DNA from 2 places in the Xanthomonas sp. MUS 060 genome. Region 1 is predicted to be linked to the other one. Evidence: riboswitches for the same ligand, from Rfam matches in the RefSeq annotation. Region 1 holds a riboswitch; the other holds the start of a gene.
What was found. Region 1 has a riboswitch for cobalamin ahead of XANALMUS060_RS08860 (ribonucleoside-diphosphate reductase subunit alpha). Riboswitches for the same ligand answer to the same signal wherever they lie in the genome.
Positions count from the first base shown of each region.

Region 2: linked by a shared signal. The riboswitch ahead of btuB (TonB-dependent vitamin B12 receptor) and the one ahead of XANALMUS060_RS08860 (ribonucleoside-diphosphate reductase subunit alpha) in region 1 are both predicted to bind cobalamin.

Region 1 is NZ_JZIM01000006.1:141,999-149,620, forward strand. Features, by position in the region: gene XANALMUS060_RS08860 (ribonucleoside-diphosphate reductase subunit alpha) at 1-2,167, opposite strand, end outside; cobalamin riboswitch at 2,346-2,564, opposite strand; gene XANALMUS060_RS08865 (organic hydroperoxide resistance protein) at 2,859-3,290, opposite strand; gene XANALMUS060_RS08870 (MarR family transcriptional regulator) at 3,393-3,848, opposite strand; gene XANALMUS060_RS08875 (organic hydroperoxide resistance protein) at 4,054-4,485, opposite strand; gene XANALMUS060_RS08880 (MarR family transcriptional regulator) at 4,588-5,043, opposite strand; gene XANALMUS060_RS08885 (hypothetical protein) at 5,200-5,589, shown strand; gene zapE (cell division protein ZapE) at 5,651-6,748, opposite strand; gene XANALMUS060_RS08895 (CocE/NonD family hydrolase) at 6,745-7,410, opposite strand; gene XANALMUS060_RS08900 (GTP-binding protein) at 7,546-7,622, opposite strand, start outside.
Region 2 is NZ_JZIM01000003.1:183,248-190,869, reverse strand. Features, by position in the region: gene XANALMUS060_RS05515 (phasin family protein) at 1-357, shown strand, start outside; gene bioD (dethiobiotin synthase) at 564-1,259, opposite strand; gene XANALMUS060_RS05505 (GAF domain-containing protein) at 1,382-1,864, shown strand; gene XANALMUS060_RS05500 (TfoX/Sxy family protein) at 1,875-2,264, shown strand; cobalamin riboswitch at 2,283-2,510, shown strand; gene btuB (TonB-dependent vitamin B12 receptor) at 2,623-4,494, shown strand; gene gph (phosphoglycolate phosphatase) at 4,574-5,227, opposite strand; gene dinB (DNA polymerase IV) at 5,339-6,400, opposite strand; gene XANALMUS060_RS05480 (M3 family metallopeptidase) at 6,684-7,622, opposite strand, start outside.

The DNA of each region.
Region 1 (7,622 bases):
CCACGGTCAGCCCCGGCGCCACCACCGGACGACGGAAATCCTTCTTCTCTTCGTAGTAGAACGCGCTGTAGATCGGGTCGATCGACGCGGTGGAACCGGCGATCTGTGCGGTACTCATGTTCGGCGCCACCGCCACCATCCAGGCGTTGCGCACGCCATGCACGCTCACCTGCGCGGCCAGCTCCTGCCACTGCGCACTGTCGTAGCCGCGCTTGCTGAAATACTCGCCGTTCTGCCAGTCGCTGCCCTTGAACACCTTGTAGGCGCCCTTTTCCTTGGCCAGCGACAGGCTCGCCTGGATGGTCAGGTAATTGATGCGCTCGTACAGCGTGTCGCTGTAGTCCTCGGCCTGGCGCGAATTCCACTCGATACCCTTCTGCGCCAGCAAGTGGTGCCAGCCGAAAGTGCCCAGGCCGATGGCGCGGTACTTCTGGTTGGTGATGGTGGCTTGCGGCACCGGCAGGTCGTTGAGGTCGATGACGTTGTCGAGCATGCGCACCTGGATGCGAATCAGCCGCTCCAGGATGTCCGGCGACAGCAGATCCGGCTGCGCGGTGACCGCACGGCCCAGGTTGACCGAGGACAGGTTGCACACGACGAAGTCGCCAGCCTGTTTGGTGGTCACGATCTGATCGCCGCTGATCATCTCCTGGATGACCCGGGTCGGGCTCATGTTCTGCAGGATCTCGGTGCACAGGTTGCTGGAATAGACCATGCCCTGGTGCTTGTTCGGGTTCATCCGATTGACTTCATCGCGATAGAACATGAACGGATTGCCGGTCTCCAGTTGACTGACCATGATCCGCTTGAACATGTCGATGGCCTTGACCACCTTGCGACCGATGCGTTCGTCGGCCACCACTTCCTCGTATTTGGCGCGGAAACTGCCTTCGCCACGCTTTTCGTCGAAGAAGTCCTGCAGGTACCAACCCTTGACCTCTTTCACTTCATACGGGTCGAACAGATACCACTCGCCACGACGCTCCACCGCTTCCATGAAGATATCCGGCACGCACACCGCGGTGAACACGTCATGCGCGCGCAGGCGTTGATCGCCGTTGTTCAGGCGCAGATCCAGGAACGCCTCGATATCGCGGTGCCAGATGTCCAGATAGACGGCGATGGCGCCCTTGCGCTGGCCGAGCTGGTCCACCGACACGGCGGTGTTGTTGAGCTGCTTGATCCACGGCACCACGCCGCCGCTGGAGTTCTTGACCCCACGGATCGCCGAGCCGGAAGAACGCACGTAGCCCAGGTAGGCGCCGACGCCACCACCATGTTTGGACACGCGCGCCACGTCGGTGTTGGAGTCGTAGATGCCTTGCAGGCTGTCGTCGACGGTGTCGATGAAGCAGCTCGACAACTGCCCGCCGATCTTGCCGGCGTTGGACAGGGTCGGCGTGGCGACGGTCATGTACAGGTTGGACAGCGCCCAATACGCCTCGCCGACCAGTTGCATGCGGCGCTCGCGCGGTTTCTCGTCCTGCATCAGGTACAGCGCGATGGTCAGCCAGCGCTCCTGCGGCAGTTCGTAGACCTTGCGCGAGTTGTCGGTGGCCAGGTAGCGCGTGGCCAGCAAGTACAAGCCGTTGTAGGCGAACAACTTGTCGCGCTCGGGATCGATCATCCGGCCAGCCTCGGCCAGCTCTTCCTTGGAATAATTCTTGAGGATGTCGATCGAATACACACCGCGATCGGCCAGGCTCTCCTGCAGGCCGACGTAGGAGCCGTACTTCTCGCCGGCATCGTAGAAACGGTTCTTGCTGGCGCGCTTGTACAAGCGGTCCAGGTACAGACGCGCGGCGAAGTACTCCCACTCCGGGGTGGCGATGTCCACGCGCGATTCGGCTTCGCGAATCAGGTAGTCGACCATCTCGTCGGCGGACAGGCTTTCCTTCTTCTCGATGAAGGCGAACGCCTTGCGCTCGTAGTCGCTCACGTCCAGCTGCGGAAACTCGGCGTGGATCCGATCCAAAGTGCGCTGCAGGCGCGAACGGTCGAAAGCCATGCGGCGGTTACCGCCGTCCTTGACGATCCAAGTGACGGCGCGCTGATCGTTGCTCGGCTCGCTGCTGGCCGTGGTGGGCTGCGCGATGGCGGCGGCGGTCGTGGAATCGACGGCGTCGTCGATGGAAGCGGCAGCCGGCAGGCTGTGGGTCTGGCTCATGAAAATCTCTCCAAGCGTTATGCACACAACCACCCGCCCCCCCCTCAGGCAGCGGTCCGACCGAATCGGCGAAGGTGATGCGGTGTCACGGAAAACCAGCCGCACAAGCGGGGCCTGCGAGCGGTCATCTGCGTCACCAAGATCTCCCCCCGGAGACACAAGGTCGGCGCCACGCGGTGTGCTTCACGCGGCTGTCGGCAGGTCTTCGGGCTGATAGACCGCGGCTACTGGGCAGTTCCGAGCCCCTCGCCCGCCAAGGCGTGCGCCTCAGGCAGTTGGAGGTTCGTTCCCAATGACCGCTGCGGCACAGCACCGGCGTTGGCGCTCACACGCCATACCGGCTTCCCTTTTGATCCCGAGGCGAGATGCCTCAGGAACCGACAACCCCAAGATAGTGGGGTGTCATAGTGGCGTCAACGCTAAATGTAGGTGTAATCACGAAAAGCTAAGCCTGCCAATGGTTTGCCTGCGCAACCGGCCTCCATCACCGGGATCGAGGCCGTGATGGCCTTGTGAAACAACCAGGGCGCGCGGCCAAAACGGGGGGACGGCGGGCTGTCGGCACAACGCAAACGGGCGGCCGATGGCCGCCCGCTGCGGGGGATGCGCTTCTGCCCGGCGCCAATGCCGCGGGCAGAGGACATCGCAGTGCCGGACACCGCCGTCGTGCGGCGGGTCGGGCACTGCTGAGTCAGGCGACCACAACCAGATTCACATCGATGTTGCCACGGGTGGCATTGGAATACGGGCATACCTGATGGGCCTTGTCCACCAGCGCTTGCAACGCCGCACGCTCCATGCCCGGCACCGCGATGCGCAGTTCCACGGCGATGCCGAATCCGCCGGGGATCTGGCCGATGCCGACCTGGCCTTCGATGGTCGGCTCGGCCGGCAGCTTGAGCTGCTCCTGACCGGCGACGAACTTCATCGCGCCGAGGAAACAGGCCGAATAACCGGCCGCGAACAGTTGTTCCGGGTTGGTGCCGTCGCCGCCGGCGCCGCCCAGTTCACGCGGAGTCGATAGCTTGACGTCCAACGCCTTGTCAGGGGTCGCGGCGCGGCCGTCGCGGCCCCCGGTGGCGGTGGCGGTGGCGGTGTAAGCAATGGTGGTCGGTGAAGCCATGGTGATACTCCTTCGAAGGACGACGCCGCAGCGTCAGGGATGGGGAGAGTCGAACACAGAGTTAGGACACAGCAAAATCGGCGAGGTAGACGCAGGCCAGACTCAAGGCGAGGCCAATAATTTGCCGCGGATGTCCTCCAGTTCGTGTTTCAAAAGGTTCAGTTGCTCCAGATCGCAGGCAACCGCGCACAACACACGCTCCGGCAACACCTGCGCCCGCTCGCGCAAGGCGCGACCGCGCTCGGTCAACGCGACCACCACCCGGCGCTCGTCCTCCATAGCACGGCGGCGGGTCAGCAGACCGAGCGCCTCCAGGCGCTTGAGCAGCGGCGTCAGCGTGGCCGAATCCAGGAACAGGCGTTCGCCGATGTCTGAAACACTGCACTGGTCCTGCTCCCACAGCACTAGCATCGCAAGGTACTGGGGATAGGTCAGGCCGAGCGCGCGCAACAGCCGCCTGTAGAGCTTGTGCATGGCCAAGTTGGCCGAATACAGGGCGAAGCACAACTGGTTGTCCAGCCGGAGCAGGTCGGTGGCAGCAGCGGCAGGACGATTCATGTCCACGATATTAAATCGCTAGCTATTAAATAGCAAGCTATATTTATTCGAGAACCAACTCGTCACCGAGGCCGGCCGCTGGCGGCGGGTCAGATCCGCCACCGGCTCGGCTAAGGTGGGATTATGCCGCCAGGCAATACTCAAGGAGCAGAGGACATCGCAGTGCCGGACACCGCCGTCGTGCGGCGGGTCGGGCACTGCTGAGTCAGGCGACCACAACCAGATTCACATCGATGTTGCCACGGGTGGCATTGGAATACGGGCATACCTGATGGGCCTTGTCCACCAGCGCTTGCAACGCCGCACGCTCCATGCCCGGCACCGCGATGCGCAGTTCCACGGCGATGCCGAATCCGCCGGGGATCTGGCCGATGCCGACCTGGCCTTCGATGGTCGGCTCGGCCGGCAGCTTGAGCTGCTCCTGACCGGCGACGAACTTCATCGCGCCGAGGAAACAGGCCGAATAACCGGCCGCGAACAGTTGTTCCGGGTTGGTGCCGTCGCCGCCGGCGCCGCCCAGTTCACGCGGAGTCGATAGCTTGACGTCCAACGCCTTGTCAGGGGTCGCGGCGCGGCCGTCGCGGCCCCCGGTGGCGGTGGCGGTGGCGGTGTAAGCAATGGTGGTCGGTGAAGCCATGGTGATACTCCTTCGAAGGACGACGCCGCAGCGTCAGGGATGGGGAGAGTCGAACACAGAGTTAGGACACAGCAAAATCGGCGAGGTAGACGCAGGCCAGACTCAAGGCGAGGCCAATAATTTGCCGCGGATGTCCTCCAGTTCGTGTTTCAAAAGGTTCAGTTGCTCCAGATCGCAGGCAACCGCGCACAACACACGCTCCGGCAACACCTGCGCCCGCTCGCGCAAGGCGCGACCGCGCTCGGTCAACGCGACCACCACCCGGCGCTCGTCCTCCATAGCACGGCGGCGGGTCAGCAGACCGAGCGCCTCCAGGCGCTTGAGCAGCGGCGTCAGCGTGGCCGAATCCAGGAACAGGCGTTCGCCGATGTCTGAAACACTGCACTGGTCCTGCTCCCACAGCACTAGCATCGCAAGGTACTGGGGATAGGTCAGGCCGAGCGCGCGCAACAGCCGCCTGTAGAGCTTGTGCATGGCCAAGTTGGCCGAATACAGGGCGAAGCACAACTGGTTGTCCAGCCGGAGCAGGTCGGTGGCAGCAGCGGCAGGACGATTCATGTCCACGATATTAAATCGCTAGCTATTAAATAGCAAGCTATATTTATTCGAGAACCAACTCGTCACCGAGGCCGGCCGCTGGCGGCGGGTCAGATCCGCCACCGGCTCGGCTAAGGTGGGATTATGCCGCCAGGCAATACTCAAGGAGGGTGTCGCATGCTCGCACCATTGCTGCTGCTGGCCGCGCTCAGCGGTACGCCCACCGACACCGAGCCCAATACGCTGCCCGACGGCGACACCCTGGTCGGCCCCGGTGCCGAGGCGCTGGCCCGTGAAACACGCCGCCAATGCCCGACGGTGCCGACCAACCGGCTCTTCCCATCCGCCCTGCTCGATGCCGAAGAAACTTTCCGCGACGCCCTGCCCGCAGCACAGCGCCAGGCCATGGAACGGCAATTGCCACAGGAGGGCGACCTGGGGCCAGCGCGCTGCGCGGACAGAGACGGCGCCAGCTGCCTGGCGGCCGCCTATCTGGAAGAAATCGATGGCGCGGGACTGATGCCACGCTTCGTCGCCGGGCTGTGTGCGCCCGGGGCGGTGCGCTGAGCACAGCCCAAGCAGGCAGTCCCGTCATCGCGACCGGCATGCCGCCGCGCAGCCCCGGCACTCAGGCGCGGTGCGCGGCGGCCAGGTACTCGGCGCTCTGCATTTCGATCAGGCGCGAGGCGGTGCGTTCGAACGCACCGGCCAGGCGCTCACCGGTGTACAGCAGCGGCGGCGGATCCTGCGCTGTGCAGACCAGATTGACATGCCGGTCGTACAACTCATCGATCAGGTTGACGAAGCGCCGTGCAGCGTCTTCGTTGGCGCGACCAAAGTGAGGAATACCGCCAAGCAGGAGAGTGGTGAACTCGCGCGCGATTTCGATGTAGTCATTCGGACTGCGCGGCCCCTCGCACAACGCGGCGAAATCGAACCAGACGATACTCTTGCCACGTGCGCGCACCGGAATCTTGCGCGCTTCGATCTCGATGTTGCCACATCGCGCCTCGGCATTGCCGGTCAGCTCGCTCCAACGCTGTTCCAGCCATGCGTCGGTCTCCTCGGCCAGCGACGTGCGGTATACCGGCGAGCGCGTCAACGCGCGCATGCGGTAGTCCTCGGTGCCTTCGGCGTATAACTCCACGCAGTACTTTTGCAGCAGCGCGATGACCGGCAGGAAGCTCGCCCGCTGCAAACCGTTGAGGTAGAGATTCTGCGGCGCGGTGTTGGAAGTGGTCACCAGGGTGACACCCTCGGCGAACAAGCGCTCCAGCAATCGTCCCAGCAACATCGCATCGCCGATGTCGGTCACAAAGAATTCGTCCAGCACCAGCACCCGCAGACGGGTGCGCCACTCCTGCGCGATTCTGGCCAGGGGATCGCTATGCCCGGCATGCTCGCGCAGGCGCTCGTGCACACCGCGCATGAAGCGATGGAAATGCGTGCGGTACTTACGCTCGATCGGCAAGCCGTCGTAGAACAGATCGACCAGGAAGGTCTTGCCGCGCCCTACTCCACCCCAGAAGTACAAGCCGCGCACCGGCTCGGGCTTCTTCCAGAACGCCGCCATGCGGTCCAGCCAGCCGTCTTGCTCGCTCTCCACGATCGCCGTGTGGAGACGATCCAGTTCGGCCAGCGCAGCATGCTGTGCCGGATCGTCGAGCCAGTCCCCACGCGCCACGCCATCGGCGTAGCGCCGCGAAGGGATTGTCGCCGCACTCACGCCTGTGCCGCCGGCAACCAGCCCTTGACCGCGTGCTGCAAGGCACCGCGCAGATCGATTAGCTTACGATGAAAGAAATGGCTGGTATCGGGCATGCGCACCAGTTGTGGTGGCGACGCCAACGTCTCCAACCAAGCATATACCGCCTGTGGATCGACGATTTCGTCGGCATCGCCCTGGATCACCAGCCACTGCGGCGGCGGCGCCACACCATCGAAATCCCAGCGCCCGACCGGCGGTGCGATCGAGATCAGCACCTGCGGCTGCAGCGCAGCGCTGGCGCACAGCGACACATAGGCACCAAAGCTGAAACCGGCCAGCCACAGCGCATCGTGCGGACGCTGCGCGCGCACCCAGGCGGCCACGGCGGCCAGATCCTGCTGCTCGCCCACACCGTGGTCGAAACCGCCGGCGGAAGCACCCACGCTGCGGAAATTGAAACGCACCACCCGCACGCCGAGTTCGCGCAGCGCGCGCCCGACCATCGTCACCACCTTGTTGTGCATGCTGCCGCCCTCGGTGGACAGCGGGTGGCAAATGATCGCGGTGACTGGCAATGCGACGACGTCGGCATCGGGCAGATCCACGGCCGCCTCAATCGGGCCGGCCGGGCCATGCAGGGTCAATACAGCAGAAACCGCTGGGAAAGCAGGAGATGTCATCCTCACATCATACCGGGGTGGGATGCGAACCACATGCGCACATGACGCACGCAGCGTTCTTTTCCGAACCGGATGTTGCGCGTGAGGCGCGCTATCTCAACGGACAATGTGCCGTGTCGAAGCCCGACTCCGACCTCAGCGACGCCACGCCGGAAACGGATCGTCCAGCCCCTGCCATGCCACCGGACCCTGACCCAACTCCGCATCGTCGA
Region 2 (7,622 bases), on a different contig from region 1:
CAGTTCAGCAGCTATACCCAGCAGTTCGCCGCTACCGCAGCACGCGCTAATCGTCTGGCTCTGGAAGGAGCAGAAGGCGTGTTCAGCGTGCAGCTTAAAACCTTCGAGAAGAACGTCTCGGCCACCGCCAGCTTCCTCAGCGAACTGACCGAAGCGCGCGATCTTGGCAGCATCCAGGCGTTGTGGCCGAGGGGCTTGCAGTTGGCACGCGACAGCTTCGAGCGTCTGGCTACAGCCAACCAGGAAGTGTTCGGTCTCGGCCTGAAGACCTCCGAAGCCATCGGCCAGTTGGCAAAGCATCAGTTCGAAACGGCCACCGAACACGCCGTGCCGAAGCCGAAAACCAACGGCAAGTAATCTTTCGCTCTACGTCGCTGCGGCCATGCCGCGCGGCGCACCCGATGGTCTGCATGGGTCCCTCCCCCCATGCAACCTCAGGCCCGGTGGATCCCTCCCTCCACCGGGCTTTTTTATGCGCCGGATTCAGCCCCTCTCTGGCACGGGCACCACCCGGCTGCAAGTCCAGCGTGTTCGTCACCACCCGATTGCGCGACGACGCGACCTCACCCCGGCACCGTCTGCTCGCCGGACCACGGCTGTAGGAACGTTGTCAGTTGTTCGGCCTGCGGTTGCGGCCGATACGGCAGACGCCCCCAGCACGGCATCGGCAGCCGTTCGCGCAGCATCGCCATGTTGTCGTCGATACGCTCCATCGCCGGGTCGATCTCGTTGCCGATCCAGCCGATGCACTGCAGGCCATCGGCGGCAATCGCCGCAGCGCTCAGTCGGGCGTGATTGAGACAGCCCAAGCGCAGACCGACCACCAACACCACCGGCAACCCCAGTGCGCGCGCCAGATCGGCCTGATCCAGCGTCGCCGATAGCGGCGCCGCCCAGCCACCGACGCCTTCCACCACCACCACGTCCGCCAAGGCACGCAAGCGGGCAAAAGCAGCGGTAATCGGCTCCAATGACAGCTGCACGCCGGCATCGGCGGCGGCCAGTTCCGGCGCCAACGGCAATGGCAAGGCGTAGGGATTGAGGTCGTGATACGTCGGGCACGGCACACTGGCCGCCTGCAGCGCCAACGCATCTTCGTTGCGCCAACCGTCGGCGTGACGCGCGCAGCCGCTGGCGACCGGCTTCATGCCGACCGTGCGCTGACCACGCGCACGCAAGGCATGCAGCAGCGCAGTGCTGGCGATTGTCTTACCGATGCCCGTATCGGTGCCGGTCACGTAGAAGGCGGGAAAACGCATGACGAAAGCCTGTGGATTGACCGGCAAAACGCGCGGCGGCGCGCAGGATAGCCGGCAACGCAGCCGGCGTCAGCCCTGCGACGGCGACTTGCCGAGGCAGGTCGCGCTGCTAGACTCGGCGGATGTTCGCGTCCTCCTCGCTCACCGGCAGCAAGCCGGAACAGTACGCCCAGTTACTCGCTCAGGCGCGTGCGCTGGTCGCCGGCGAACCCGATCGCATCGCCAATGCCGCCAATCTGGCAGCGCTGGTGTACCACGCGTTGCCACGACTGAACTGGGTCGGTTTCTACCTCTACGATGGCAAGGAGCTGGTGGTCGGGCCGTTCCAGGGCCTGCCGGCGTGCGTGCGCATTCCATTGCACAAGGGCGTGTGCGGGGCTGCCGCCAGCAGCGGGCAAACTCAGCGCATCGACGATGTGGAAGCGTTCCCCGGGCACATCGCCTGCGATGCGGCCTCGCGCTCGGAACTGGTCGTGCCGCTGCTACGCCATGGCACTCTGATCGGCGTGTTCGATCTGGATAGCCCAGACTTGGCCCGCTTCGACGCCGACGACCAATGCGGCCTGGAAGCCATCGCACAAGTCTTCGTCGACAGCCTGCGATAAGCACGTCGCGATGCGTCCGACCAAGCTGCGCAACATCGGCCCCAAGAGCACCGCCTGGCTGCGTCAGGTGGGCGTGCACACATTCCAGGATCTGGCGGCGATCGGTGCGATTGGCGCCTTCCTCAGGGTCAAGCGTGCCGGCTTCAAACCCACCCTCAACCTGCTGTACTCGCTGGAAGGCGCCTTGCGCGACTGCCATTGGCAGGAACTGCCCGCAGCACGGCGCACACAGTTGCTGAGCGAACTGGAAACCGCCACAAGCGCATTGCCGGCCGACCACGGCCGCCCAATGGCCGCGCCGGTGGCGACCACCCGCTTCGCTCACGACGACGATGCCCACGACAGCACGGCGCACGACGAGGACCCCACATGCCAGGCTGGCACCAGCGGGATCGACTGAACCGCGCCACAATGGCGTACAATCGGGCCGCTTCAAGGTAACCCGCTGGCTCCGGCCCGCAGGTTGAAACAGGAAGCCGGTGCGTCTTGCGACAACACCGGCGCTGTTCTCGCCACGGTAAGCGATCCGCGCTGACGACCCGTCCCGACGACGACCCGCACCGCTGTGCCATGGCATGGCCAAGCGTCGCAGCCGGGAGGTTCGCCATCGCCAGCCCGCAGACCGTCCTTGCAGTTCACTGGTTGCGATGCGGGGGGCGTCGCGCGTGCCGCGCCGTGTTTGGCGCTGTCCGCTTGCCCCTCCCATTCGCGACTCCCTTGCTGTCACAGCGCGCGCTCGCGTGCCGGAGTTGCTGCCCATGTCGTCCCACTTGCTTTCGGTCGCGGTCGTGTCCGCCCTGTTCCTACCTGCGCTGGCGCTTGCGGCCGATGCCGCCAACGATCTCGATCAGGTCCTGGTCACCGCCACCCGCACCCAGATCGCAGTGGAAGACAGCGTGGTGCCGGCACAGGTCATCGACCGCGCCGAGATCGAACGCAGCCAGGCCGATTCGCTGGCGCAGTTGCTGCAGGGGCGTGCCGGCATTGGCATCTCCAACCAGGGCGGGCTGGGCAAGTTGACCACCCTGAACCTGCGCGGCAGCGAATCCGACCACGTGCTGGTGCTGGTGGACGGCGTGCGCATCGGCTCGGCGAGCGCCGGCCTGGCCGCATTCCAGGACTTGCCGCTGAGCCAGATCGAACGCATCGAGATCGTGCGCGGCCCGCGTTCGAGCCTGTACGGCTCCGACGCCATCGGTGGCGTCATCCAGATTTTCACTCGCCACGCCGGCCAGGGCTTCCAGCAGAACCTGAGCCTGGGCGGCGGCAGCGATGGCCTGCGCGAAGCCAGCGCCGGCTTCAGCAACCGTGGCACGCGCGGCTGGCTCGCCGTACAAAGCGGCTACCAAAAGACCACCGGCATCAACGCCTGCAACGGCTCGGCCACGCTGTTCGCGGGCTGCTTCGTCGACCAGCCCGACCGCGATGGCTACCGTAACGTCTCGCTGAGCGCACGCGGTGGCTACGCGCTGAGCGAGACGCTGCGAGTCACGGGTCAGGCGCTGAACATCGACAGCCGCAATGAATACGATGGCGACCCGGTATACGCCGGCAACGAGGCCGACAACACCCAGCAGGTGTTCGGCGGCACTGTGGACTGGACGCCATCCGAGCGCCTGCACCTGAGCACGCAACTCGGCCGCAATGTCGACGATGCCCACAGTTACTACCGCGCCCCGGGCAGCCGCACGCGCGATTTCATCAGCACCTTCGACAGCCGCCGCGATACCGCGGCGGCGCAGGGCGACATCACCCTGAGCGAAGGCCACCTGCTCAGCGTCGGCAGCGACTGGCAGCGCGAACACGTGACCAGCACCACCGCCTTCGACATCGACAGCCGCCGCAACACCGGCGTGTTCGCCGAATACCTGGGCCATTTCGGCGCACAACAGCTACAAGCCAGCGTGCGCAGCGACGACAACCAACAGTTTGGCGAACACACCACCGGCAGCCTCGGCTGGGGCCTGGGCCTGGGCGGCGGGGTCAAACTCACCGCCAGCATCGGCACCGGCTTCAAGGCGCCGACCTTCAACGACCTGTATTTCCCCTTCGCCGGCAATCCAGCATTGAAACCGGAGAAGTCCAAGAGCGGCAATCTGGGCGTGGCGCAGTACGCCGACACCTGGAACTGGACCTTCAACGCCTACGAGACCCGCGTCGAGGACCTGATTTCCTACGACGCCGCCACCTTCCTGCCGGTGAACGTGGACAAGGCACGCATCCGCGGTGCCGAGCTGACCGGTGATGCGATGCTGGCCGGCTGGGAACTATCGGCGCAACTGAGCCATACCGATCCACGCAATCGCAGCGACAGCGACAACCGCGACAACTGGCTGGCGCGGCGCGCGCAGAATACCGGCAGACTGGATGTGGATCGTGGCGTCGGGCCGATCAAATTCGGCATCACCGCATTCGGCAGCGGTCACCGCTACGACGACGCGGCCAACCAGGTGCGCCTGAGCGGCTACGGCACGGTCGATCTGCGCGTGGAATACGCCTTCGCGCCGGACTGGACACTGCAGGCCAAGGCCAGCAACGTGTTCGACCGCAGCTACCAGACCGTGAATTGGTACAACCAACTGGGCCGCGAGTACGGCCTGACCCTGCGCTACGCGCCAGCGACACACTGAGCGCTCACCACGCGCTGCGTCGCATGCCGCAGCGCGCGCCGCGACTGAGCGAGATGGGCATGCGCTCGAACCTCACGGTTCAGCGCAAGCGCAATAATTCGCGCACGTCGTCCATCAACAGCACGACATCGGCCGTGGCTAGATCCAAGTCGCGCCGATAGCCATAGCGCACCAACGCCACAGGCATGCCGGCGGCATGCGCCGCCTGCACATCGGTGGCGGAATCGCCCACCATCAGGCAGCGCGACGGCGGCTGCGCGAACTGTCGCGCCAGGTGCAGTAACGGTGCCGGGCTGGGCTTGCGCTCGGACAGGCTATCGCCGCCGAGCACCGCCGCAAACGTATCGGCCAGGCCGAGATGACCCAGCAACGGCGACACCAAGGCAACCGGCTTGTTGGTGCACAGCGCTAGCGTGATGCCGGCTGCGCGCAACTGCGCCAGCGCCTCGACCACGCCCGGATACAAACACGGACTGCGCAACAGACAGTCCGCGTAGTGACGCATGAAAACCGGCATCACCGCATCGATCGGCGTGGCATCGCGCGCGTGCCGCCATGCACGCTCGACCAACGTGCGCACACCTTCGCCGATCCAGCCGAGCACACTGGCCTCAGGCACGCGCGTCAGGCCGAACGCGCTCAGCGTGCGATTGAGTGCTTCGGCGATGTCGGCACCGCTGTCCACCAAGGTGCCGTCCAGATCGAACACCACCACTGCATAAGGAAACGTCATCTCGTTGCTGTGCTCGCGAGGAAGGCAGGCATTGTAGGCGTGGCCATGTTGCGACCGACACTCACCTGTGCATCGGCAGCCGGGTGACGTGCGATGCACCGCACGCCCAGATCAGGCAAACAACTGCCCCTGCGTCTGCCCCGGCTCACGCTCATGGAAACCGGATAGTCCCACTCCCACCAGGCGATAGCGCGTGGATGCGGGCAAGTCCACACGCTCGCGCAGCGCCAGCGCGATATCGATCAGCGACTGCAACGACTCTGGCGGCTGCTCCGGAGTAAAACTGCGGGTGAGAATACGAAACTGCGCGGTCTTGAGTTTCAGCACGACGGTGCGGGCGACACGGTCGGTGCGACGGGTGGCGTTCCAGGTTTTTTCCGCCAGGCGCCGGATCGCCGGCGCCAGCGCCTCAAGAGGCAGATCTTCGGCGAAGGTGTCCTCGGAAGAGATCGATTGCACCGGCTGGTCCGATTCCACAGCACGCTCGTCGATGCCACGCGCACGCTGGTACAAGCGCAGGCCGAAACTGCCGAAACGCGCTTCCAATTCCGCTTCGCTGCAACCACGCAGGTCGCCAACGGTGACGATCCCCAGCACCGCCAACTTGCTCTGCATGACCTTGCCCACGCCCGGCACCTTGTTCACCGGCAGCGGGGTCAGGAACGCTTCCACGCGATGCGGTTGAATCACGAACTGACCATCGGGCTTACGCCAGTCAGAGGCGATCTTGGCCAGGAATTTGTTCGGCGCAATGCCCGCCGAGGCCGTCAATGCGGTTTCCTCGCGAATCTGTGCGCGGATGGTCTGGGCGATCTCGGTGGCGGCGGCAGGCCCGCCCTTGGGCGTGGTCACGTCCAGATATGCCTCGTCCAGCGACAGCGGCTCGATCAGATCGGTATGCCGCTGGAAGATCTCCCGCACCTGGCGCGACACCGCCTTGTAGCGGGCGAAATCCGGCGGCACGAAAATCGCATCCGGACATAACCGTTCTGCACGCAGCGCCGGCATCGCCGAACGCACACCGAATACGCGGGCTTCGTAGGATGCGGCGCACACCACCGAGCGCATGCCGCGCCACGCCACCACCACCGGCTTGCCACGCAATGCGGGATCGTCACGCTGCTCCACGGACGCGTAGAACGCATCCATGTCCACGTGAATGATCTTGCGCATCGGCCCTACACCCTCCCCCTACGGATGGTGGCGGCATGATGCGCGCAAGCACCGCACATGGAGGAGGACTGCATCACTCGATCCACCACAGCCCAACCCGAAGGCTGCTGGCGGACACGATGCGAAAGCTGCGCCGTCTTTCTTCCGATTCGCGGCAGACCTCGCCACGCCTGCCGCTGCCTCCACGTTCCCACACCGCCAGCGGCAATGGCCAGCATCAGGAACGAACGCCGCAGCAACACGTCGGCGTGGCGATGACATGCCTGCGAAGCGAACGCCGCACTCAGCCCGCCATCCCGTTGTGCCGCAGCAGCGCATCCAGTTCTGGCGCACGGCCGCGAAACGCGGTGAAGTTCTCCAGCGCCGGGCGACTGCCGCCACGCGCCAGAATCTCGCGCAAAAAGCGCGCACCGATCGCCGCCAACTGATCCGGCGCCTCCTCGAACGCGGCATAGGCATCGGCGCTGAGTACTTCGGCCCATTTGTAGCTGTAATACCCCGCCGCATAACCGCCAGCGAAGATATGGCTGAAGTGATGCGGGAAACGATTCCAGGCCGGCGGCCGATTCACCGCCACCGCATCGCGCACGCGCTCGAGCAGTTGCAGCACGCCGGCCGCATCGACGGGAGCACTGTTGTGCAACTGCATGTCGAACAACGCAAATTCCAACTGGCGCACGGCAAACATACCGCTCTGGTAATTCTTTGCCGCCAACATCTTGTCGAACAGCACACGCGGCAGCGCTGCGCCGCTATCCACGTGCGCGCTCATCGCCTGTACCCGCGACCATTCCCAGCAGAAGTTCTCCATGAACTGGCTGGGGAGCTCCACGGCATCCCACTCCACGCCGTTGATACCGGCAACGCTCAGTTCGCCAACCTGGGTCAGCAACTGGTGCAAGCCATGCCCCATCTCATGAAAAAGAGTGACAACCTCGTTGTGAGTGAACGTCGCCGGCTTACCGTCGCTGCCGCGACCGAAATTGCATACCAGATACACCAACGGCGTCTGCACACCATCGGCGCGATCGCGACGGTTACGGCCATCGTCCATCCAGGCGCCGCCGCGCTTGCCTTCGCGCGCGTACAGGTCCAGATAGAACTGACCAACCAAACGCCCCTGCGCATCGCTGATGCGGAAAAAGCGCACATCCGAATGCCACAGCGGCGCGCTGTCGGCTTCCACACGCAAGCCGTAGAGGTCATGGATGACGCCGAACAA